3 regions of the Pseudomonas canadensis genome follow, and region 1 is predicted to be linked to each of the others. Evidence: predicted binding sites of a transcription regulator. Region 1 holds the regulator's gene; each other region holds the start of a gene.

Evidence for each region. The regulator sigma-54, encoded in region 1, starts transcription at its own class of promoters, with help from an activator protein. The targets are predictions, from matches to a motif close to ANTGGCATNNANNTTGCTNT.
Region 2: the regulator sigma-54 is predicted to act here: its motif matches at 3,185-3,204, upstream of RB216_RS20625 (flagellar hook-length control protein FliK).
Region 3: the regulator sigma-54 is predicted to act here: its motif matches at 1,464-1,483, upstream of RB216_RS13970 (circularly permuted type 2 ATP-grasp protein).

The regions. Positions count from the first base shown of each region.
Region 1 covers NZ_CP133298.1:961,567-969,110, reverse strand. The annotation lists gene lptA (lipopolysaccharide transport periplasmic protein LptA) at 1-52, shown strand, start outside; gene lptB (LPS export ABC transporter ATP-binding protein) at 52-777, shown strand; gene RB216_RS04340 (RNA polymerase factor sigma-54) at 963-2,456, shown strand; gene hpf (ribosome hibernation-promoting factor, HPF/YfiA family) at 2,532-2,837, shown strand; gene ptsN (PTS IIA-like nitrogen regulatory protein PtsN) at 2,850-3,314, shown strand; gene rapZ (RNase adapter RapZ) at 3,317-4,174, shown strand; gene RB216_RS04320 (HPr family phosphocarrier protein) at 4,191-4,463, shown strand; gene RB216_RS04315 (ZIP family metal transporter) at 4,562-5,455, opposite strand; gene RB216_RS04310 (superoxide dismutase) at 5,489-6,100, opposite strand; gene RB216_RS04305 (DUF2753 family protein) at 6,102-6,530, opposite strand; gene RB216_RS04300 (class II fumarate hydratase) at 6,558-7,544, opposite strand, start outside.
Region 2 covers NZ_CP133298.1:4,464,155-4,471,698, forward strand. The annotation lists gene fliN (flagellar motor switch protein FliN) at 1-184, opposite strand, end outside; gene fliM (flagellar motor switch protein FliM) at 219-1,187, opposite strand; gene fliL (flagellar basal body-associated protein FliL) at 1,197-1,697, opposite strand; gene RB216_RS20625 (flagellar hook-length control protein FliK) at 1,795-3,135, opposite strand; gene RB216_RS20635 (Hpt domain-containing protein) at 3,998-4,345, opposite strand; gene RB216_RS20640 (ATP-binding SpoIIE family protein phosphatase) at 4,376-6,094, opposite strand; gene RB216_RS20645 (STAS domain-containing protein) at 6,091-6,396, opposite strand; gene fliJ (flagellar export protein FliJ) at 6,563-7,012, opposite strand; gene fliI (flagellar protein export ATPase FliI) at 7,016-7,544, opposite strand, start outside.
Region 3 covers NZ_CP133298.1:3,082,468-3,090,011, reverse strand. The annotation lists gene RB216_RS13990 (cation:proton antiporter) at 1-255, shown strand, start outside; gene RB216_RS13985 (hypothetical protein) at 246-380, opposite strand; gene RB216_RS13980 (hypothetical protein) at 392-553, opposite strand; gene RB216_RS13975 (hypothetical protein) at 624-1,169, opposite strand; gene RB216_RS13970 (circularly permuted type 2 ATP-grasp protein) at 1,657-3,066, shown strand; gene RB216_RS13965 (alpha-E domain-containing protein) at 3,069-4,019, shown strand; gene RB216_RS13960 (nuclear transport factor 2 family protein) at 4,128-4,556, shown strand; gene msrA (peptide-methionine (S)-S-oxide reductase MsrA) at 4,557-5,252, opposite strand; partial or broken gene RB216_RS13950 (cytochrome c biogenesis CcdA family protein) at 5,316-5,897, opposite strand; partial or broken gene RB216_RS13945 (peptide-methionine (R)-S-oxide reductase) at 5,930-6,043, opposite strand; gene RB216_RS13940 (response regulator transcription factor) at 6,349-7,059, shown strand; gene RB216_RS13935 (sensor histidine kinase) at 7,056-7,544, shown strand, end outside.

The DNA.
Region 1 (7,544 bases):
GCCACGCCCACGTATCGATATGGTTATCCAGCCGAAGAAGAAGGCCGAGTAATGGCAACCCTGAAAGCCCAGCATCTGGCCAAGGCCTATAAAAGCCGTCAGGTCGTGCGCGACGTCAGCCTGTCGATCGACAGCGGCCAGATCGTCGGCTTGCTCGGCCCCAACGGCGCCGGCAAGACCACCTGCTTCTACATGATCGTCGGCCTGGTCCAGGCGGATCAGGGCCGCGTGTTGATCGACGACCTGGACGTGAGCCACCAGCCAATGCACGGCCGTGCGCGCGCCGGTATCGGCTATCTCCCGCAGGAGGCGTCGATCTTCCGCAAACTGTCGGTCGCCGATAACATCATGGCGATCCTCGAGACCCGCAAGGAACTCGACCGTGACGGCCGTCGCAAGGAGCTGGAAAGCCTGCTGCAGGAGTTCCACATCAATCACATCCGCGACAACCTCGGCATGAGCCTGTCCGGCGGCGAGCGTCGTCGTGTGGAAATCGCCCGCGCGCTGGCCACTGCGCCCAAGTTCATCCTGTTGGACGAACCGTTTGCCGGCGTCGACCCGATCTCGGTCGGCGACATCAAGCAGATCATCCATCACCTCAAGGCCAAGGGCATTGGCGTGTTGATCACTGACCACAACGTCCGTGAGACCCTCGATATCTGCGAGACCGCGTATATCGTCAACGATGGCCAACTGATCGCCGAAGGTGATTCCGCCACCATCCTGGCCAACGAACTGGTCAAGGAAGTGTACCTGGGTCACGAGTTCCGCCTGTAAACACCGTGGTGTCACGGCCGTTTGCCGAGGTGCGCGGGAGTCAATGAAAACCTCCGGATTTTTATTGTTACCGCGCTCTAGGCAAAGCCCCCGACATCAGGCATATAATTTGCTTATGTTTGGCGCTCACGCGCCCTGTCGTGGATGGCGCATTGCGCCGGCGAATAAGGTGTTAAGCCCCTGCCATGAAACCATCGCTAGTCCTGAGAATGGGCCAGCAGCTGACGATGACACCGCAGCTGCAACAGGCCATCCGCCTGCTCCAATTGTCGACCCTGGACCTGCAACAGGAAATCCAGGAGGCCCTGGAGTCCAATCCGATGCTCGAACGCCAGGAAGAAGGCGACGACTTCGATAACGCAGACCCGCTGGCCGATAACATCGAGCAAAAACCCAATTCCGACGTGCAGGAACCTTCCTATCAGGAAACCGCCCCAACGGTGGATAACCTTGAAGAAGGCGAGTGGAACGAACGCATCCCCAACGAACTTCCCGTCGACACGGCGTGGGAAGACGTCTACCAGACCAGCGCCAGCAGCCTGCCCAGCAATGACGATGACGAGTGGGACTTCACCACCCGCACCTCCGCCGGCGAGAGTCTGCAAAGCCATTTGCTGTGGCAACTGAACCTGGCGCCGATGTCGGATACCGACCGCCTGATCGCCGTAACCCTGATCGACTGCATCAACAACCAGGGTTATCTAGACGAGACGCTCGAAGAAATTCTTGAAGCGTTCGACCCGGAACTGGATATCGAGCTGGACGAAATCGAAGCCGTCCTGCACCGCATCCAGCAATTCGAGCCTGCCGGGATCGGCGCGCGCACCCTGAGCGAATGCCTGCTGCTGCAATTGCGCCAACTGCCGGCCAAGACGCCTTGGCTCGCCGAGGCCCAGCGGCTGGTCACCGATTACATCGACCTGCTGGGCAGTCGCGACTACAGCCAGTTGATGCGCCGCATGAAGCTCAAGGAAGACGACCTGCGCCAGGTCATCGAGCTGGTCCAGAGTCTCAACCCACGCCCCGGCTCGCAGATCGAATCCAGCGAAGCCGAATACGTAGTGCCCGACGTCATTGTGCGCAAGGACAATGAGCGCTGGCTGGTGGAGCTGAACCAGGAATCGGTGCCACGCCTGCGGGTCAATCCGCAATACGCCGGTTTCGTGCGTCGCGCCGACACCAGCGCCGACAACACCTTCATGCGTAACCAGCTGCAGGAAGCCCGCTGGTTCATCAAGAGCCTGCAAAGCCGCAACGAAACCCTGATGAAAGTGGCCACGCAGATCGTCGAGCACCAGCGCGGCTTCCTGGAGTACGGCGACGAAGCCATGAAACCGCTGGTGCTGCATGATATCGCCGAAGCGGTCGGCATGCATGAATCGACGATTTCGCGGGTTACCACGCAAAAATTCATGCATACCCCACGGGGTATATATGAGCTGAAATACTTTTTCTCCAGCCACGTCAGCACCTCCGAAGGCGGTGAATGCTCGTCCACGGCGATCCGCGCGATCATCAAAAAACTGGTTGCCGCGGAAAATCAGAAAAAGCCATTGAGTGACAGTAAGATCGCTGGTTTACTGGAGGCACAAGGCATTCAGGTCGCCCGTCGAACCGTCGCCAAGTACCGCGAGTCCCTCGGGATCGCGCCTTCCAGCGAGCGTAAGCGTTTGATGTGACGGGCGGGCCATAGCGTTCCAGTGGCGGGTATTCCTACCCGCCGCTTTATGCACTGGCAACGAAGGAGAAGCTGTATGCAAGTCAACATCAGTGGACACCATGTAGAAGTCACCCCTCCATTGCGCGAATACGTCGAGCAGAAGCTGAAACGGCTTGAGGGTCATTTCGACAAAATCACCAATGTGCAAGTCATCATGAAGGTCGATAAGCTTCAGCAGAAAATTGAGGCGACTCTCCAGATACCCGGTGGCGAAGTAGTCGCCAATGCCGAGCATGAAGACATGTATGCATCAATTGATGCCTTGACTGACAAGCTTGACCGCCAACTTAAAAAGCATAAGGAAAAGCAGCAGAGCCTTCTTCAAGGCACAGGCCGCTAACACTCCCCACCCATGATCCGACTTGAAACCATCCTGACCCCCGGCCGTTCCCTCGTGAACGTGCCGGGTGGCAGCAAGAAAAAAGCCCTCGAACAAATTGCCAACCTGATCGCGCGCGAAGTGCCGGATCTGGAGATGCAGGATGTGTTCGACGCGCTGATCGCCCGTGAAAAACTCGGTTCCACCGGTTTTGGCAACGGCATCGCCATTCCTCATTGCCGCCTCAAAGGCTGCGAGACCCCCGTCAGCGCACTGCTCCACCTGGAAGCCCCCATCGATTTCGACGCCATCGACGGTGCCCCGGTCGACCTGCTGTTTGTTCTGCTGGTCCCGCAAGCCGCTACCGATGCGCACCTGGAACTGCTCCGGCAGATCGCCAGCATGCTCGACCGCAAGGAAGTACGCGACAAACTGCGCAGTGCCAGCAGCAACGAGGCGCTTTACCAGGTTGTCCTGGATGAACAGAACGGGCAGTAATCATGCGTTTGATCATCGTCAGCGGCCGCTCCGGCTCGGGTAAAAGCACCGCCCTCAACGTACTTGAGGATAACGGTTTCTATTGCATCGACAACTTGCCCGCCGGCCTGCTGCCGGAATTGGCGGAACGCGCGCTGATTCACACCGAACTGGCGCAACCCCTGGTCGCCGTTTCGATTGATGCCCGCAACCTGCCCAGCCACCTTGAGCGTTTCCCGCAATTGCTCGAGGAAGTGCGGGCCAAGCACATTCATTGCGACGTGCTTTACCTGGATGCCGACGAAGAGACGCTGCTCAAGCGATTCTCGGAAACCCGCCGGCGTCACCCCCTCAGCAGCCCTCACCGCTCCCTGGCCGAAGCCATCGAAGACGAAACCAAGCTGCTGGGGCCGATCATTGACCTCGCCGACCTCAAGATCAACACCACCAGCCTCAACCTGTACCAGTTGCGCGATGCCATCAAGCTGCGCCTTCTGAACCAGCCCGAGCCAGGTACGGCGTTTCTGGTCGAGTCGTTTGGTTTCAAGCGCGGCATGCCGGTGGACGCCGACTTGGTGTTCGACGTGCGCTGCCTGCCTAACCCTTACTGGAAGCCGGAACTGCGCGAACAGTCGGGGTTGGACCAGCCCGTGGCCGACTACCTGGCCGCGCAACCGGATGTGGAGGAGATGTTTCAGGACATCTCCAGTTACCTGCTTAAGTGGCTTCCGCGTTTTGCCGCCAGCAACCGGGCTTATGTCACCATTGCCATCGGCTGCACCGGTGGGCATCACCGCTCCGTCTACCTGACTGAGCGCCTGGGCCAGGTGTTGCAACAAACCCTCAAGAATGTCCAGGTCCGCCACCGCGACCTTAGCTGAAAGGAACACCCCCGCGATGCCCGCTCTGGAAATTGAAATCATCAACAAACTGGGCCTGCATGCCCGCGCTTCGGCTAAATTCGTGGGCGTGGCCGGGAAGTTTCCCTGCCAGATCCGCGCCGGTCGCTCACCGGAAACGATGGTCGACGGCAAAAGCATCATGGCGATGATGATGCTGGCGGCGGGCAAAGGCACCAAGATTCACTTGAAGACCGAAGGTGAGCAGGAGCAGGAAGCGATGGACGCCCTGGTGGCGCTGATCAACAACTACTTCGACGAAGGCGAATAACGCTGTGTAAGAGCCCGGCTTGCCGGCAATGGCGTCGCCAAGCGCACCGCTCGTCTCAGGATTGATCGCCGGCAAGCCGGCTCCTACAAGGGAGCGGTTTACCCCAAGGCCGTGTCCATCACCATCATCAAGCAGAACCCGACGCACAGCCCTAGGCTGGCGAGTTTTTCGTGACCATTACGTCGCGACTCGGGGATCACTTCGTGAGTCACCACCAACAGCATCGCACCGGCTGCCAAGGCCAAGCCTAGCGGCAGAAGCACCTCGGCCAGGCTTACCAACCAGGCACATAGCACGGCAAATACCGGCTCCACCAGGCCTGACGCCGCGCCGATCAGGAACGCCTTGACCCGCGACATCCCGGCCCCGGCCAACACCAACGCAATCACCAGCCCTTCAGGCACGTCCTGCAAGGCAATGCCCATGGCCAGGCTGTCGGCATCCGGCATGCCGCCGCCTGCCGAGACGCCCACCGCCATACCTTCCGGGATGTTGTGGGCGATGATGGCAAACACAAACAGCCAGATACGCGGCGGAATCACCGGTTTTTCCGGCGTGCCCACCAGCATTTCCGGGCTGGCACCGGAGACCTTGCGGTCCACCAGATACAGCCCGAAAGCACCCAACATGATGCCAAAACTGATCAAACCGCTGGCGCCCCAGGGCGAAAGCCCCAGGCCTTCAGCTGCGGCAATGCCCGGCACGATCAGCGAAAACGCCGTCGCCGCCAGCATGACGCCAGCCCCAAAGCCCAGCAGCGTATCGCTCAATGCCACCGGCATGCGTCGAATAACCAGCACAGGTACCGCGCCGAGCGCCGTGCCGAGCGCACAGAGGGATCCCCCCTGCAGGGCGCGCAGAATGCGTGGTTCCAGGTTCAGCCAAGCCAGCCCGTGGGCCACCAGCAATGCGGTACCTGCCAATAGCAGCAGCGAGCCAAGCGCATAACGAAACATTCGCCCGCTGCTGATCGCCAGTGTTTCAGTGCCCATAGTCGGCCTTAGATCTTGTTATGAAGGTGAGTGTCAGGCCACGGCAGCCTGATAGCGTGCGGCGACTTCCGACCAATTAATGACACTGTAGAAGGCATTGATGTATTCCGGGCGGCGGTTCTGGTACAGCAGGTAGTAGGCATGCTCCCAGACGTCCAGGCCGAGGATCGGGGTATTGCCGTTCATCAGCGGGCTGTCCTGGTTACCGCTGCTCTCCACCACCAGGGTCTTCTGCGGAGTGACGCTCAGCCAGGCCCAGCCACTGCCGAAACGGGTCAATGCGGCCTTGGTGAACGCCTCCTTGAAGCTGTCGAAACCGCCCAATTGCTCCTCAATGGCCTTGCCCAGCGCACCATCGGGTTTGCCGCCACCTTTGGGCGACATCACCGCCCAGAACAGCGAGTGGTTGGCATGACCACCGCCCTGATTGATCACGGCTGCACGCAGTTTTTCCGGCAGTTGCTGCACGCTGGAGACCAGCTTCTCGACCGGCCAGCCTGCGAACTCGGTGCCCTTGACGGCGGCGTTGAGATTGTTGATGTAGGCCTGGTGGTGCTTGGTGTAGTGGATTTCCATGGTTTGCGCATCGATATGCGGTTCCAGGGCGTCGTAGGCGTAAGGCAATGCAGGCAAGGTATAAGTCATATCAATGTGCTCCGTAATGAGGAGTGGCGGGTTGCACCGCAGCACCACCCAACAGGCGATGGGTGCGCGGGTACTCACCGTGATCGCTGATGAAATTCAATAGTTCGACGTAGGTTTTGCTGCTCTGGCGCAGCGCCGCTTCGCGCAATTGCGGGCTCAGACGCGGGTCCTGCATGGTCTGCAGCAGGCGCTGATGGATAGCGCACAGGTATTCCGCGCTTTCCTCCGGCTGGTTCAGGCGCAGGTGCAGGTCCGCCAGGTTGTGATGGGAAATGACGCAAGCCGCCACTGCTTCGTCGGCGTCCGCCCAGCGTTCGAACAACACTTGGGCAAGGGCCAAGGCTTGCAAGTAGGCCTCGCGAGCGTCAACCAACTCGCCCGCCATAAAGCAGCGATTGGCCCGTTCGATCGTGCGTTTCCAGTGCTCCATGGTGAGCCTCCAAAGCAGGGTCGGTGATTACACGCCGCCGGCCGTGAGCTTTTCCGGGTCCAGCAGGACCTCCAGTTGGCTGCGCGGCAAGTCGGTGAGTTCGAGGGCAACATCAATCACCGGACGGCCCTGTTGATAGGCTTTTTTGGCGATTTCAGCGGCCTTTTGGTAACCGATGATCGGGTTGAGTGCGGTCACCAGGATGGGGTTGCGCGACAACGCTTCCTTGAGCTTGGCTTCGTTGACCTTGAAACTGGCGATGGCTTTATCGGCCAGCAAACGGCTGGAATTGGCCAGCAATGCCAGGCTGCTGAGCAAGTTCTGCGCAATGATCGGCAGCATCACGTTCAGCTCGAAGTTGCCTGACTGACCGGCGACGGTGATCACCGTGTCATTGCCGATGACCTGTGCGGCGACCATCGCCGTGGCTTCCGGAATCACCGGGTTGACCTTGCCGGGCATGATCGAAGAACCCGGCTGCAAGCCTTCCAGCTCGATTTCACCCAGGCCGGCGAGCGGGCCGGAGTTCATCCAGCGCAGGTCGTTGGCGATTTTCATCAGCGACACGGCGGTAGCCTTCAACTGGCCGGAGACTGCGACGGCGGTGTCCTGCGAGCCAATCAGAGCGAACAGGTTCTTGCCGGGCGTGAATTTCACACCGGTCAGACTGCTCAGCTGCTGGCTGAAACGCGCCGCGAATTCCGGATGTGCGTTGATCCCGGTACCGACTGCCGTACCGCCCTGAGCCAGCGCTTGCAGGCTCGGCAGAAGGTCCTGCAGGTGGCCGATACTAGCCTTGAGCTGCTGAGCCCAACCGTTGAGCACCTGGCTCATGCGTACGGGCATGGCATCCATCAGGTGCGTGCGGCCGGTCTTGATGAACGGGTGAACCTCTTCGGCTTTTTGTTCGATGACTTGCACCAAATGCAGCAGGGCCGGCAGTGTTTGCTCATGCAGTACCAGCGCGGCACTGACGTGGATCGTGGTCGGGATGATGTCGTTGCTGCTCTGGCC
Region 2 (7,544 bases), 2.8 Mb from region 1:
TCTTCGGCACGCTGCCGAATTCCTCCATCGGCAGACGGTTGCCGGCCGGAGAGGTGGCGGCGTCAGCGGCCAGCAGCGCATCGATGTCATCCTGGCCAACATCGCCGGTTTCTTCCAGGGCAGCCGCCCATTCGTCAGCCAGGGCCTGGTCTTCGGCGGAAGTGTTTTCGTGTTCGGTAGCCATTACATGTCCTCGGCGAAGCAAAAATGAGTGTTGATCAGCGACGATTGATCGGTTCGACCACTTGAAGAGCCAAGTTGCCCTTGTGGGAACCGAGCTTGACCTTGAATGACGGCACACCATTGGCGCGCATGATCATTTCGTCGGGCAATTCGACGGGGATGATGTCCCCTGGCTGCATGTGCAAAATATCGCGCAGGCGCAACTGGCGACGGGCCACCGTGGCGCTCAGGGGTACGTCGACGTCCAGCAGGTCTTCGCGCAGGGCCTTGACCCAACGCTCGTCCTGATCGTCCAGGTCGGACTGGAAACCGGCGTCGAGCATCTCGCGCACCGGCTCGATCATCGAGTACGGCATGGTCACGTGCAGGTCGCCGCCACCGCCATCGAGTTCGATGTGGAAGGTGGACACCACAATGGCTTCGCTGGGGCCGACGATGTTGGCCATGGCCGGGTTCACTTCCGAGTTGATGTACTCGAAATTGACTTCCATGATCGCCTGCCAGGCTTCCTTCAAGTCGATGAAGGCCTGCTCCAGCACCATGCGCACTACCCGCAATTCGGTCGGGGTGAACTCACGGCCTTCGATCTTGGCGTGACGGCCGTCGCCGCCGAAGAAGTTGTCCACCAGTTTGAACACCAGCTTGGCATCCAGGATGAACAGCGCGGTACCGCGCAACGGCTTGATCTTGACCAGGTTGAGGCTGGTCGGCACGTACAACGAGTGCACGTATTCACCGAACTTCATCACCTGCACGCCGCCCACCGCCACATCCGCCGAGCGGCGCAGCATATTGAACATGCTGATGCGGGTATAACGGGCGAAACGTTCGTTGATCATCTCCAGCGTCGGCATGCGTCCACGGACGATGCGATCCTGGCTGGTGAGGTCATAACTTTTGACGCTGCCGGGCTCGGCAGCCATTTCGGTCTGTACCAGACCATCGTCGACGCCATGCAGCAGCGCATCGATCTCATCCTGGGACAGCAGGTCTTGCACGGCCATGTCGTGATCCTACTGCAATACGAAGTTAGTGAAGAGCGCCTGCTCGACCACGACTTTGCCGAGTTCCTTCTGGGCCACTTCCTGCACGCTGGCTGTGACCTTCTGGCGCAGCATTTCCTGGCCCACCGGGGTGGCAAGTGTGTCGAAGCTCTGGCTGGAGAACAGCATCACCAAGTTGTTGCGGATCACCGGCATATGCACCTTGAGGGCATCCAGGTCCGAAGCATTACGCGCCAGCAAGGTGATGCTCACCTGCAGGTAGCGTTGGCGGCCATTCTGATTGAAGTTGGCGACAAAGGCCGGAAGCATCGGCTCGAAGATTGCCGGTTGCTTGACGTTACTGGCGGTTTCGGCGGCGGGTGCCGGCTTGCTGGCACTGCTGTGCATGATGTACCAGGTGCCGCCGACCGAGGCGCCGATGGCCAGGAGCAGGCCCACGACTATCAACAGGATAAGCTTGAGCTTACCTTTGCCTGCGGGTGCTTTTGCTGCGTCGTCGCTCTTCGCCATGCCAATAATCCGTCACTATTCGGGGATTCATAGATCTACGGAAAGGCAAGAGCAAGTGTTATGCCAGAGTTGTCTGGCACATCCCTGTAGGAGCGAGCTAGGCGTAGTAGTCGACCGCGCTTGAACCGATCACGGTTGAGGTGACTGGCGCCACGGCCTCAGCCACATCAATGTGGTTACCACTGTCGCCGTTATCACCACCGCGCCCGCCGCTGCCGCTCACGCCACGGGTCTGGGCCTGTTGCTGCTGTTGCTCCTGGCCACGGGACTGGTCGGACACGTTCACATCCACCTGCCCCATGCCCTGCTGGGCGAACATCTCCCGCAAGCGGCCGGACTGGCTTTCCAAGGCTTCACGTACCACCGGGTGGGCGCTCATGAAGTTGACCTGGGCTTGCTGGTCGGCGGTCATGTTGACCTTGATATCCAGGCGACCGAGTTCAGCCGGCTGCAACTGGATCTCCGCTGACTTGAGGTTGGCGCTGGAGAGGTACATCACGCGGTTGACGATTTCATCGGTCCAGCCGCTCTGGTGCATGGCCAACGGCGCATTGGTTACCGGCGGCAAGGCGTTGGCGGTTTTCGGCGTGGCGGCCTGGGTCAATGCAGCCAGGCGGTTGGCGAAGTCGTCGACACGGGTGTCGCTGCTGGCGTTTTTCAGGTCCTTGAGGCCGTCCTCGATCAACCCGCCGAAGGCCTTGTCACCGCCCGTGTCAGTGCTGTCCTTGGTGGCTTGCTGGTCGACCATATTGGCCAGGCCGGCGGCAAAGTTCTGTGCGGCGGTGGGTTGATCCTGAGTTGGCGCCGGAGCGGTTTTGGCCTGGGCCTGACTGCTGGCCGAGACATGACCGCCCTGCTCCATCGCCAGGCGCACGGCTGGCATGGCGTCCAATGGGTCGGCTTCCGGATCAAAGACAGGCTTGGCTTCCTCGGTGGCCGCGACGGGTGCCGCGACTACCGGCTGAGTCTTGTCATCCTTGGCTGTGGTGACAGGCGCCGGGGTTTCCACCGGCACTGGCACGGCGACTGGAGTGACGGTGGCAATCAGAGCCGGATCGACCACCGGGTCAGCTGGAGGCTGCTGTACCAGGGTCGGGTCGGTTGACGCTTCGTCATCCTTGCTGGCGCTGTCGTCAGTCTTGGCCGGCGGGGTGGCAGGCAAGGGTTTGCCGCTATCGGCAACGGCTGGCGTGCTGGCGGCAGGTTTGTCGCTGCTTGCCGCTGGCTTGGCACTGGCGTCGGAGGACTTGCCGGCGGTGGGCTTGGGCGAATTGTCGTCGGCCTTGGTCGTGGGTTTGGAAGCCTGGTTGGCGAACACTTGAGCGAAGCCAGGGCCCTTGTCCCGTGGGTCCGCAGCCGCTGCCGGTGGGTTGGCGGCGGGCGCTTGAGGCTTGGCCGCGGGGGCAGCCTGAAGGAGCGAATTCGGGGCGACTGGCATAGGTAAAGGTCTCCACTGCATGGGGGTCGGGGATGCAGTATTGGGAGGTAGAGCAAGAGTTGGGCCAGGTTTGGGGTCGGTTGGTTTTATTGAGTACATATCCGTTTTTTAGGTAACGGCTGATATTGGTTCCGCCCTTACGGCGGGTCACTTTTGAAAAGAGCCCAAAAGTAACCAAAAGGCTCTTGCCCCAACACTCGGTACCTCGCCTAGGCTCGGTATGCCCGTAATCCGACAGTGATTCGGGGGGCCGCCGCCACGCGCCATCCATGGCGCGGGGCGGCTAAACCGGCATCCCTGCCGGTTTACCCCCCAAATCCCTGTCGAATTCCGGCCAGCGTGTTTGACGGGGCGCCTAAGATCAAGATCAAAAGCAAGAGCACAGCGGCCTGACAGCCGGCTTGAGTGGTGTGAAGCAAAATCAAACGCGGTCCTGTAGGAGCCGGCTTGCCGGCGATGGTCTTCAACGATGACGCGGGGAATCAGACAAAACGCGGCGGTCTCACGTTTTTCGCCGGCAAGAACTAGGCGTCCCCCCGGCTCCTACAAGGGAAAGCGTATCCACGATGCGAAGCGAGTCGCTCTTGATCTTGATCTGAGGCGCCCCGTCAAACACGCTGGCCGAACGCAGGCTTTGGAGCGTGGGTAACCCGGCAGGACGCCGGGTTAGCCGCGCTGGGCCAAGGATGGCCCATCGCGGCGGCCCACGCTCCAAAGCCGGAGTGAGGGCACACCGAGCCTAAGCGAGGTGCCGAGTGTTGGGGCGAAGACCTTTTGCTTACTTTTGGGTCTTTCCAAAAGTGAGCCGCCGTAAGGGCGGAACCAATACCAGCCGTTACCGCAGCAACGGATATGTACTCAATCAAATCTGAAACCGCTGCCGCTCCGTCTCATACAACGGCTTAACCAACGCAAACTCCCGATCAATCTGATCCACCAACTCCCCCAGATCCCCAACCACAGGCCCAACGGACTCCACCTCCAACCGCTGACACAAATGCGCCAACCTCACCGCCCCAAGGTTCCCACTACTCCCCTTGAAACTATGCGCAATCCGCCCCAACGCCTTCGCATCATCCCTAGCCTTGCGCAGCGCCTCGACACGTTTCTGGGAATCATCAAGAAAGGTATCAAGCAACTTCGGATACTCGCCTTCCATGACTTCCTGCAACCCCGACAACACCGCCGGGTCCAGATGTAGATCAACCACTTGCTCGCTCCTTGATCAAGAATCGGCGGATTATGTCAGAGCCTCCCAGCAAAACTCCACGCAGACACTACGCCCGCCATCCGACCAGCCTACATCGCTGCTCAATTGCCGCACCAGGCTCAAACCCCGGCCAGACAGACGGTCCATATCCAGCGGCCGCGCCAGCACCTGCTCCACATCAAACCCCAGACCGCTATCCTCAATGCGCAGGGTCATCTTCCCACCCGCCCCAACCGGCACCACCTGCACATGCACCCGTATATACCCACTGTTCAGTTGCGCCAGGCGCTCATTACGCTGACGGTAATACTCGGCAAACCCTTGAGCATCACACTTGAGACTCGAATCCAGCCCCAGCACCCCATGTTCCAGTGCATTCGAATACAGCTCCGCCATCACACTGTAGAGCGCCCCGCTCTGCTCGCGCAGGCCATGGATCTCCAACAACAGTTGCAGCAGATAAGGCAACGGGTTGTAACGCTTCAAGGTTTCGGCACGGAATTCGAAACTCACCGACCAATCCAACGGACACGATTGCCCGCTGTCCGCATACAACGGCCCCGAGGCACGCAGTTGCTGGCCAGGCTGCAGGGTGATTTCCACCATGCTCACGTCATCGCGCACTTCACCGCGAAACGCCGCCAGTGCCTGTTCTATATCTTCAAATAAACGATCAGGCTCGCGATTGGCAGCAAACACCTGCTGTAAACGTTCGGCGCCGAACAATTGGTCGTTGGCATCTGCGGTATCCAGCACCCCATCGGACAACAGGAACACCCGATCACCCAGGGCCATGGGCCAGACTTCAGTGCGATCATCAAAGGCCTCAGCCGACAGCACCCCCAACGGCAAATGCCGCGATTCCAGCGGCGTGCGTTTGCCGGTGGCAATTTCATGCACGTAGCCTTCGGGCATGCCGCCGCTCCACACCTCCACCACCCGCCGCTGCGTGCTCAGGCACAAAAGGGTGGCGCAGCAGAACATGTCCACCGGCAGGATGCGTTTGAGCTTGGCGTTCATCTCGCGCAGGGTTTGTGCCAGGCCGTAACCCTTGGCGGTCATGCCGTAGAAGACTTCCGCCAGGGGCATGGCCCCCACCGCCGCCGGCAGGCCATGACCAGTGAAGTCGCCGAGCAGCACGTGCATGTCGCCGGACGGCGTATAGGCCGCCAGCAGCAGGTCGCCGTTGAACAGCGCATAGGGCGATTGCAGGTAGCGGATATTCGGCGCGGCATTGATGCAGCCCGAATGCGCGACCTTATCGAACACCGCCTTGGCCACCCGCTGCTCATGCAGGAGGTAGTCGTGATGCTTGGCGATCAGGTCGCGCTGTTGCAGGACCGTGGCCTGCAACCGGCGCAGGCGGTCCATGGCGTTGATTTTCGCCGCGAGAATCAACTGGTTGTAGGGTTTTGGCAGGAAGTCATCGCCGCCGGCATCCAGGCACTGGGCCAGCGCTTCGCTCTCGCGCAGGGAAGTGAGGAAAATTAGCGGCACCAGCTCTTCGCCCGCCAACTGCTTGATTCGCCGTGCTGCCTCAAAGCCGTCCATCACCGGCATCAGCGCATCCATCAACACCAGTTGCGGGCGCTCGCGGGTAAACACCTCGACCGCTTCAGCGCCATTGGTGGCCGTAAGTACCTGGTGACCCTGGCGCCGCACGATGGTCGACAGCAACAGCAAATCGGCGGCGCTGTCTTCGGCGATCAGGATCGTCAGCGGTTCGAGGACCGGGGCCAGGGCGCTCAACTGATGTCGAACAGTTTGTCGAAGTTGGAGATGGCAAGGATCTTGCGCACGTCGGAGTTGCTGTTGATTACCTGGACCTCAGCATTATCGCCACCGGCATGGTCACGCAACAGCAGGAGCATGCCCAGGGCGGAGCTGTCCATGTAGGTGGCCTCCTTCAAGTCGACGACGTACAACTCAGGCACTTTGTAGAAACGCTCGTAGGCATCGCGAAACGCCTGATGGCTGCCGAAATCAAACCGGCCCTTGACCGCGATCATCAACTTCTTCCCATCCAGGGATACTTCTGACTCGACTGACATGCGACTGCTTCCTTGTCTTTGGCAATGACACAAGGTTTAGCAGGCGAACCCGATCTGAGCAACACCACAAATCAACTGTGGGAGCGGGCTTGCTCGCGAATACGGTGTGTCAGTTGATATATTTGTGACTGACCCACCGCATTCGCGAGCAAGCCCGCTCCCACATTTAGAACTGGGACTGGCGTGGAAGGCGCTGGGACAGTTCGTCGAGCAGCTTTTGCTCGCGCTTGTCTTCAAGCGCGCGTGCTTCGTCGATATAACGCTGCACCAATTTGCGCAAACCTTCGACCCGGGCAAACGCTGCTTGCCAGCTCTCGCGGGCTTTATCGAGGTTGTTCTGGTGCCAGGCCAGGCTCTGGCGCTGCTGGCCGACGGCCGTTTCCAACTGATTGAGAAAGCCCTGGTAGCCCATCAACCACTGGCCCGAGACGCCTTTGCTGCCCCGCTCGATCCACTGCTGCTGGTACTCGCCGCGAAAGCGCTCCAAGTCGCCCAGCTTGCTCTCCGCCAAACGGACTTGCCCCTGGAAATAACCCAGGCGCTGCACGGCGGTTTTCTCGGCCTTTTCGGCCATGTCCACCACCGGAGCCAGGCGGGCGGCGCGGCTGTTGGCCATGGCTTAACCGCCCGGCGCCGGGGCGAAGATCGAATGCAGGTGCGCTTCGCTTTCGCCCATGCTGATCTTGTCGTTGAGGCCCTGGCGCAGGTAGGTCACCAACTGCGGTTGCAGGGCGATGGCCAGGTCGGTGTCGCGATCGCCGCCAGCCACGTAGGCGCCGACGCTGATCAGGTCGCGGCTCTGTTGATAGCGCGACCACAATTGCTTGAATTGTTGCGCGCGGATCATGTGTTCCGGCGTCACCACTGCCGGCATCACCCGGCTGATGGACGCTTCGATATCGATAGCCGGGTAATGCCCCTCTTCGGCCAGACGCCGCGACAGCACGATGTGACCGTCAAGTACACCCCGCGCCGAGTCGGCAATCGGGTCCTGCTGGTCATCGCCTTCGGACAGCACGGTATAGAACGCGGTGATCGAGCCACCACCGGCTTCGGCGTTACCGGCACGCTCCACCAGCTTGGGCAGCTTGGCGAACACCGACGGCGGATAGCCTTTGGTGGCCGGCGGTTCGCCGATGGCCAGGGCG
Region 3 (7,544 bases), 2.1 Mb from region 1:
GTGCTGGCGATGCCGTGGGGACGCCTGATTGATCGTCAGCAGCGCAGCCTGATGGGATGGTTCGGCATTCGCGGGATCGGCAGCATTTACTACCTGTTTTACGCGCTCAATCACGGACTGATTGGCACCAGCAGCGCCGTGGCGGTGAACCTGACCTTGTCGGTGATCGCCCTGAGCATCGTCGTTCATGGCCTGAGTACCCAGCCTATGCTGGTGTGGTATGAACGACGTGCCCGGGTGAATACTCAGTCTTGACGCTCGGTGTTACCCACATCCGCCGCTTCATCCAGATCGTTGAGCGGCACTTCTGCATCGTCCATCAATGACCCGGGGTCTTCATTACCGGGGTCGTTGAGTTCTTCATCAAGTTCTTTAGACATGACCGTCTCCTCTAACCGCCTTGGGTGTCGATATCGGCATCGGTTTCAGGCTTGGGCTCAGGCTTGGGCTTGAAGTCTGGACTGTAGTCGTTTTCCTTGGCCTTGGGATCTTTTGCTGGCACCGGGTCTTTGGGCGCATCGGCACCGGTGGCGGGTTGTTTGTCTGTGCTCATGGCTTACCTCTCGGAAAATGTCGCCTGGGTAGAGTTAAGGTCATGCCCAGGGTGATGAAGTTCCATCGGTTTAGGACCCGGGGTTGTCGACCTGGATGTAAAACGCGTACGCAGCGAGCAGCACCCAGAACACCATGAATAACCAGGGCGCGCGCATGGAAAACAGCAACGACTTGCGATAACCCTTGTGCGACGACTCCATTTCGGAAAACAGCGGCGACTCGTCGTACGCCATGCCCATCACCGGCTCGCTGCGCAATAGCTCGCTTTGCTTGAAGTGCCAGTGATCGATGATGTCATACGCCGCACGGATCCCAGGCCATGCGTTGAGGGAGCTGAGGATGCCCAACACAGCGAGGAAAATCGGCACCACCACGGTGAACAACTTGCCCCACTCGGGGTTGAGGTTGCCCATCCCCGACACAAAGGCGATTACCAGGAACGACTGCGCGGTGAGGTAGGCGTCGGTACGGTTGGCAAGGATGGTGGTTTCGTACTGGATTTCGCGCCGGTAAAAGTCGAGGCGGTCTTTGGGCGAGCCGAAGATCTTGGCGTTGTGCTCGCTGTGATCGGGCAGGCTCGATTCCGGGGTTTGCGGTGAGATGATTCTGGGCACGGCGGTGCTCCATGCGGGTTCGTGTCCCGTTAGAAGAATCGGGGGCGGGTGAAGTTCAAGTTGGTTCATGCACCAAGTCGGAGCATGGAGTGCACTGTGTTGAGCGGGGTTCAGTGCTGGACTGGCTTTTGGGGGTGATCTGGCTTTTGTGGTGGCCTGGCTTTTGTGGTGAGCGGGCTTGCCCCGCGCTGGGGTGCGCAGCGGCCCCAAAATAAGCGGGAGCGCTGCGCACTCCAGCGCGGGGCAAGCCCGCTCACTACAAAAGCCTCTCAGCTCGACAGCTTGAATAGGGTTTCCGGCACAAGCATTGCTTTATCCATTCATCTGCCCGGATACAGGAGCATTGGTTACCCCCCGACCCAGAGCCGACCCCATAAGAAAGTAAGGACCAGGCCCATTGGCACCCACCGCCACGGGCTCATAAAAAATGCGTTTTTTGAAACGGCAGTGCCACCCCTGTTCCCCTCGGCACTGACAAGGTACTGGAATGGCTCGATCTTTCTTTGATGAAATGAATGACGCAAACGGCGTATGCCGTGCGCATTACCAGGATTTTTCCCGCTGGCTGGCCAACACGCCGCCGGAACTGCTGGCCCAACGTCGCCGTGAAGCCGATTTACTGTTCCATCGCGCCGGGATCACCTTCACCTTGTATGGCGACGAGCAAGACACCGAGCGCCTGATCCCCTTCGACATCATCCCGCGCAGCATCCCCGCCAGCGAGTGGAGCGTGATCGAACGCGGCTGTATCCAGCGCGTCAACGCGCTGAACATGTTCCTCGCCGACATCTACCACGACCAGCGCATCATCAAGGCCGGGATCATTCCAGCGGACCAGGTGCTGGGCAACGAGGGTTACCAGAAAGCCATGGTCGGCCTGGACCTGCACCGCGACATCTATTCGCACATTTCCGGCGTGGACCTGGTGCGCGACGGTGACGGCACCTACTACGTGCTTGAAGACAACCTGCGCACCCCCAGCGGCGTGAGCTACATGCTCGAAGACCGCAAGATGATGATGCGCCTCTTCCCCGAGGTGTTCGCCAAGCAACGTATCGCGCCGGTGGACCACTACCCCAACCTGCTGCTCAAGACCCTGAAAAGCTCAAGCCGCCTGGACAACCCTAACGTGGTGGTGCTGACGCCAGGCCGCTTCAACAGCGCGTTCTTTGAACATGCATTCCTGGCCCGTGAAATGGGCGTTGAGTTGGTAGAGGGCGCGGACCTGTTCGTGCAGGACCTCAAGGTGTTCATGCGCACCACCGACGGCCCCAAGCCGGTAGATGTGATCTACCGGCGTATCGACGACGCCTTCCTCGACCCCAAGGCCTTCAACCCTGAGTCGATGCTCGGCGTTCCCGGCCTGGTCGCCGCCTATTGCGCCGGCAATGTGGTGCTGGCCAACGCCATTGGCACCGGCGTGGCCGACGACAAATCGATCTACCCCTATGTGCCGGAAATGATCCGTTTCTACCTGGATGAAGCACCGGTGTTACAGAACGTACCGACTTTCCAGTGCCGCAAGCCGGATGAACTGTCCCACGTGCTGGCCAACCTGCCGGAACTGGTGGTCAAGGAAACCCAGGGCTCCGGCGGCTACGGCATGCTGGTCGGCCCGGCCTCCAGCGCGGCCGAGATCGAGGATTTCCGCCAACGCATCAAGGCCAGGCCCCACGCCTACATCGCCCAGCCGACCCTGAGCCTGTCCACCTGCCCCACCTTTGTCGAAAACGGCATCGCCCCACGGCATATCGACCTACGGCCCTTTGTGCTCTCGGGCAAGGAAACCCGCCTGGTCCCCGGCGGCCTCACCCGCGTGGCGCTGAAGGAAGGCTCGTTGATCGTCAACTCGTCGCAAGGCGGCGGAACCAAGGACACCTGGGTGGTGGAGGGCTGAGTATGTTGAGTAGAACCGCCGCAGATCTGTACTGGATGTCCCGTTACCTGGAACGCGCCGAGAACCTGGCGCGCATGCTCGAAGTCAGTTATTCCCTGTCATTGATGCCCCAGGCCGGGCGCAGTGACGGGTTGGATGAACTGGCGATGTCGTTGCTCAGCAGCGGCACCCTGGACAGCTACCTGGAACGTCATAAACAGCTGGACGCCGAGCGCATGCTGCACTTTTTCGCCCTCGACGAAGAAAACCCCGCGAGCATCTACAACTGCCTGCGTGCCGCTCGCGGCAATGCCCATGCGGTACGCGGGCGCATCACCGCCGATATGTGGGAAAACCTCAACGCCACGTGGCTCGAAATGCGCAGCATCGCCGCCGGCGGCCTGGCGCGGCATGGCATCAGCCACTTCTGTGATTGGGTCAAGCAGCGCTCGCACCTGTTCCGGGGAGCGACGTCGGGGACGATCATGCGCAATGACGCCTATCGGTTTATCCGCCTGGGTACCTTTGTCGAGCGCGCCGACAACACCTTGCGCTTGCTGGATGCGCGCTACGAAATGTTTGGCGAGGAGTCGGAAGAAGTCAGCGACTTGTCGGCACGCGGTTATTACCAGTGGAGCGCCCTGCTCCGCGCGTTGTCCTCATTCGAGGCGTATACCGAGTTGTACCCGAACGCGCTGAATGCCCGCTCCGTGTCCGAGTTGCTGCTGTTGCGCAGTGATGTGCCGCGTTCGTTGCATGCCTGCATCGAAGAACTGAGCCATATCCTGGCGGACCTGCCCGGCAGTTATGGGCGTACGGCGCAGCGCCTGGCGGCGGAGTTCGAGGCGCGGCTGAGGTACACCGGGATCGATGAGATTCTTGAGGAGGGATTGCACGCCCGTCTAACGGACTTTATCGACACCGTGCGCGAGTTGGCGCGGGCGATTCACAGCTCGTACCTGGAGATGGTCTAAGTACGTTTAGGTCACTTATCTGTAAGTTAGGGTGATTGACCCTATTTGGATACCGCTCTTATGTTGGGCAGGTGAAATGCCTTCCCACCATAAGAACAGGTACAGAACATGTCCGAACTCACGCTCAACCCTGCGGCTGCACACACCCTGCAACGCTGGCACGCGATGTTAGCCAATCGTGACCTCAAGGCCCTGCCCGAACTGTTGGCGCCCGACGCCGTCTTCCGCTCGCCTATGGCTCATACGCCCTACCCTGGCGCGCCGGTGGTGTCGATGATCCTCAATACGGTGATCAACGTCTTCGAAGACTTCACCTATCACCGTGAACTCGCCACCGGCGATGGCCTGAGTGTGGTGCTCGAATTCAGCGCGCGCGTGGGCGACAAGCAGCTCAAGGGCATCGACCTGATCCGCTTCAACGAACACGGGCAGATCATCGAGTTTGAAGTGATGATCCGGCCGTTGAGCGGGCTGCAAGCCCTGGGTGAGGAAATGGGCCGACGCCTGGCGCCTTACCTGGCCAAGGCCAAACGCTGATTACTGGTTTTTCACCAGCACCGGCTCGGCGCTGTATTGCGCCGGAAACAGCTTTTTCAGTTGCGCCACTTTCGGCAGGTCGTTGATCACGATGTAGGGGTAAGACGGGTTTTCGGTGAGAAAGTCCTGATGGTAGGACTCCGCCGGGTAGAACACCTTGCCCATCTCGATTTTAGTGACGATGGGTTTGCCGAAAGCGTTGGCCTCATCCAGTTGTGCGATGTAGGCCTGGGCGACGTTTTGCTGCTCGGCGTTCTGCGCGAAGATTGCAGATCGGTATTGGGTGCCGGTGTCCGGCCCCTGGCGGTTGAGTTCGGTGGGGTTGTGGGCGACCGAGAAGTAGATCTGCAGCAGTTTGCCGTAGCTGACTTTACTCGGGTCGTAGGTGACGGACACGGACTCGGCGTGGCCGGTATCGCCTTCACTGACGGCTTCATATTGCGCGGTACTCGCCGCCCCACCGTCGTAGCCGGAGACCGCATTTTTCACCCCTTGCACGTGCTGGAATACTCCCTGCACGCCCCAGAAGCAGCCGCCGGCGAACACGGCGGTTTGCAGGTTGCCTGAGGTTGCAGGCAGGTCAAGGGCCGGTGGCGCGATGACAACGGCATCGTCGGAGGCGCCGAAGGAGAAGGCTGAGCTTTGGCCGACGAAGGCGGCGAAGGCCAGTGCGGGCAGGTATTTGAATACATTCATGGCAGGCACTCCGGGTTAACCAAAGGTGAAGGCATACGCCGACACGTTGGGGTCGAGGAATTCGATGGTGAGGATTGCGCCCCCGGCCAGCATCAACGCGCCCAGGCCCCGGCGCAGCCATTCACCTGCGCCGAGGGAGGTGGCAGCCCCGGCGGCGTAAGCCAGCAAGAGCAAGGTAGTGCCGACGCTGGCGCCCTGCAACGCGGCGCCGGTAAGCACTAGCCCCAGGATCCGCCCGGCGCACGGTGCCCACAGCAACCCGGTGGCGACGCCGATCAGCAATGATGCGCCCGGACCCGGCCTGGCATCGGCCCCGGCGGCTTGCGACAAACGACTGCCGGCGGCCACCAACGGACGCGTCAGACGTTCCGACAGCTGCGGCAACAATAGCGTTAAGCCGAACAGCGCAACGCACAGCAACGCGAGCCAGCGACCGTATTGATTGACTTGCACCACCCAGCCGCCGCCCACCGCTGCGAGCGTTGCCACCAGGGCGAATGTCACCGCCATCCCCGCTAACAGCGGCAAGCCACTGCGCAAAAACGGCTGCCCGGTGCGAGCGAAGACAAAAGGCAGAACAGGCAGGATGCACGGGCTGACGATTGTCAGCACGCCGCCCAGGTACGCGAGAACCAGCAGCCACATGGCAGGGAACCTTATAGGAGAAAGACATCGGCTTAAGTCGCCGTGAACGTCATGGCGGCGCCGTTCATGCAGTAGCGCAGGCCGGTGGGTGGCGGGCCGTCATCGAACACGTGCCCTAGGTGACCGCCACCGCGACTGGTGTGCAGGAGTAATTGTCGGCGTGAGTACATAGAGTTCTCCTAAACACATTGGCCTGATGACTAGCGATGAACCTGTGGTGAGCGGGCTTGCCCCGCGCTGGAGTGCGCAGCGCTCGCGCTTTTTTTAGGGGCCGCTGCGCAGCCCAGCGCGAGCAAGCTCGCTCACCACAACATGCGCTTCGCCAAATCAATGACTTCATCCTGAGCCCTGGCCGGTCGCGGAATCCTCACGCAGAGTTAAACAATTCGTGATAACTACACTGTTGCGAAACCCGCACAATGCGCGGACTACAAGCGAAGGTTTCTCTTACATGGATCAGCCAAAACGTGTGCTGGTGGTCGAGGACGATGCCCATATCGCCGACCTGATCTGCCTGCACCTGCGTGACGAACAGTTCCACGTCGTCCACAGCGCCGACGGCACCGAAGGTCTGCGCCTGTTGGAGCAAGGCGGTTGGGATGCGCTGATCCTCGACTTGATGCTGCCCGGCGTCGATGGCTTGGAGATCTGCCGCCGCGCCCGCGCCATGACGCGCTACACCCCCATCATCATCACCAGCGCGCGCTCCAGCGAATTGCACCGCATCCTCGGCCTGGAGTTGGGCGCAGATGACTACCTCGCCAAACCCTTTTCCATGCCGGAACTGGTTGCTCGCGTAAAGGCGCTGTTACGCCGGGTCGACGCCATGGCACGCAACCTGAAGATGGACGCCGGCTGCCTTGATCTCGGCCAATTGTTCATCAACCCGCTGACCCGTGACGCTACCCTGCAAGGCCAGCGCCTGGACCTCACGCCACGGGAATTCGACCTGCTGTACTTCTTCGCCCGTCAACCGGGCAAGGTGTTCTCACGCATGGACCTGCTCAATGCGGTGTGGGGCTACAGCCACGAAGGTTATGAACACACGGTAAACACCCACATCAACCGCCTGCGCGCCAAGGTCGAAACCGACCCGGCCAACCCGGCGCGCATCCTTACCGTGTGGGGCCGTGGCTACAAGTTTGCCGAGAGCCCACCATGAAGCTGACCCTGACCCAACGCCTGTCGGTGGTGTTCGCCGTATTGCTGCTGATTTGCAGCGGCACCTCGGCCTGGTTGCAGGTGCGCTCCAACCGCATGCATGAACTGGAGGTGGTGCAAGGCCTGTCCCGCGACCTGGCGGCGCACATTGCCCGCGACACGCAGTTGATGGACGCCGATGGCCTCAAGCCCGACGCGGTGCGCAACCTGTTCAGCCAGTTGATGCTGGTCAACCCGAGTGTCGAGGTTTACCTGCTCGACATCGATGGCCGTGTGGTCGGTAACGCCGCGCCCAGTGGTCATCTGCTGCGCGATCGAGTCGACCTCGCGCCCGTGCGGCGCTTCCTGGCCGGATTCATGCTGCCGATCCTCGGTGATGACCCGCGCAGCCTCGATGGCCGCAAGGTGTTCAGCGCCGCACCACTCATGGCTGGCGGCCAGCAGACCGGCTTCCTCTATGTCGTGCTGCTCGGTGAGGCTCATGAC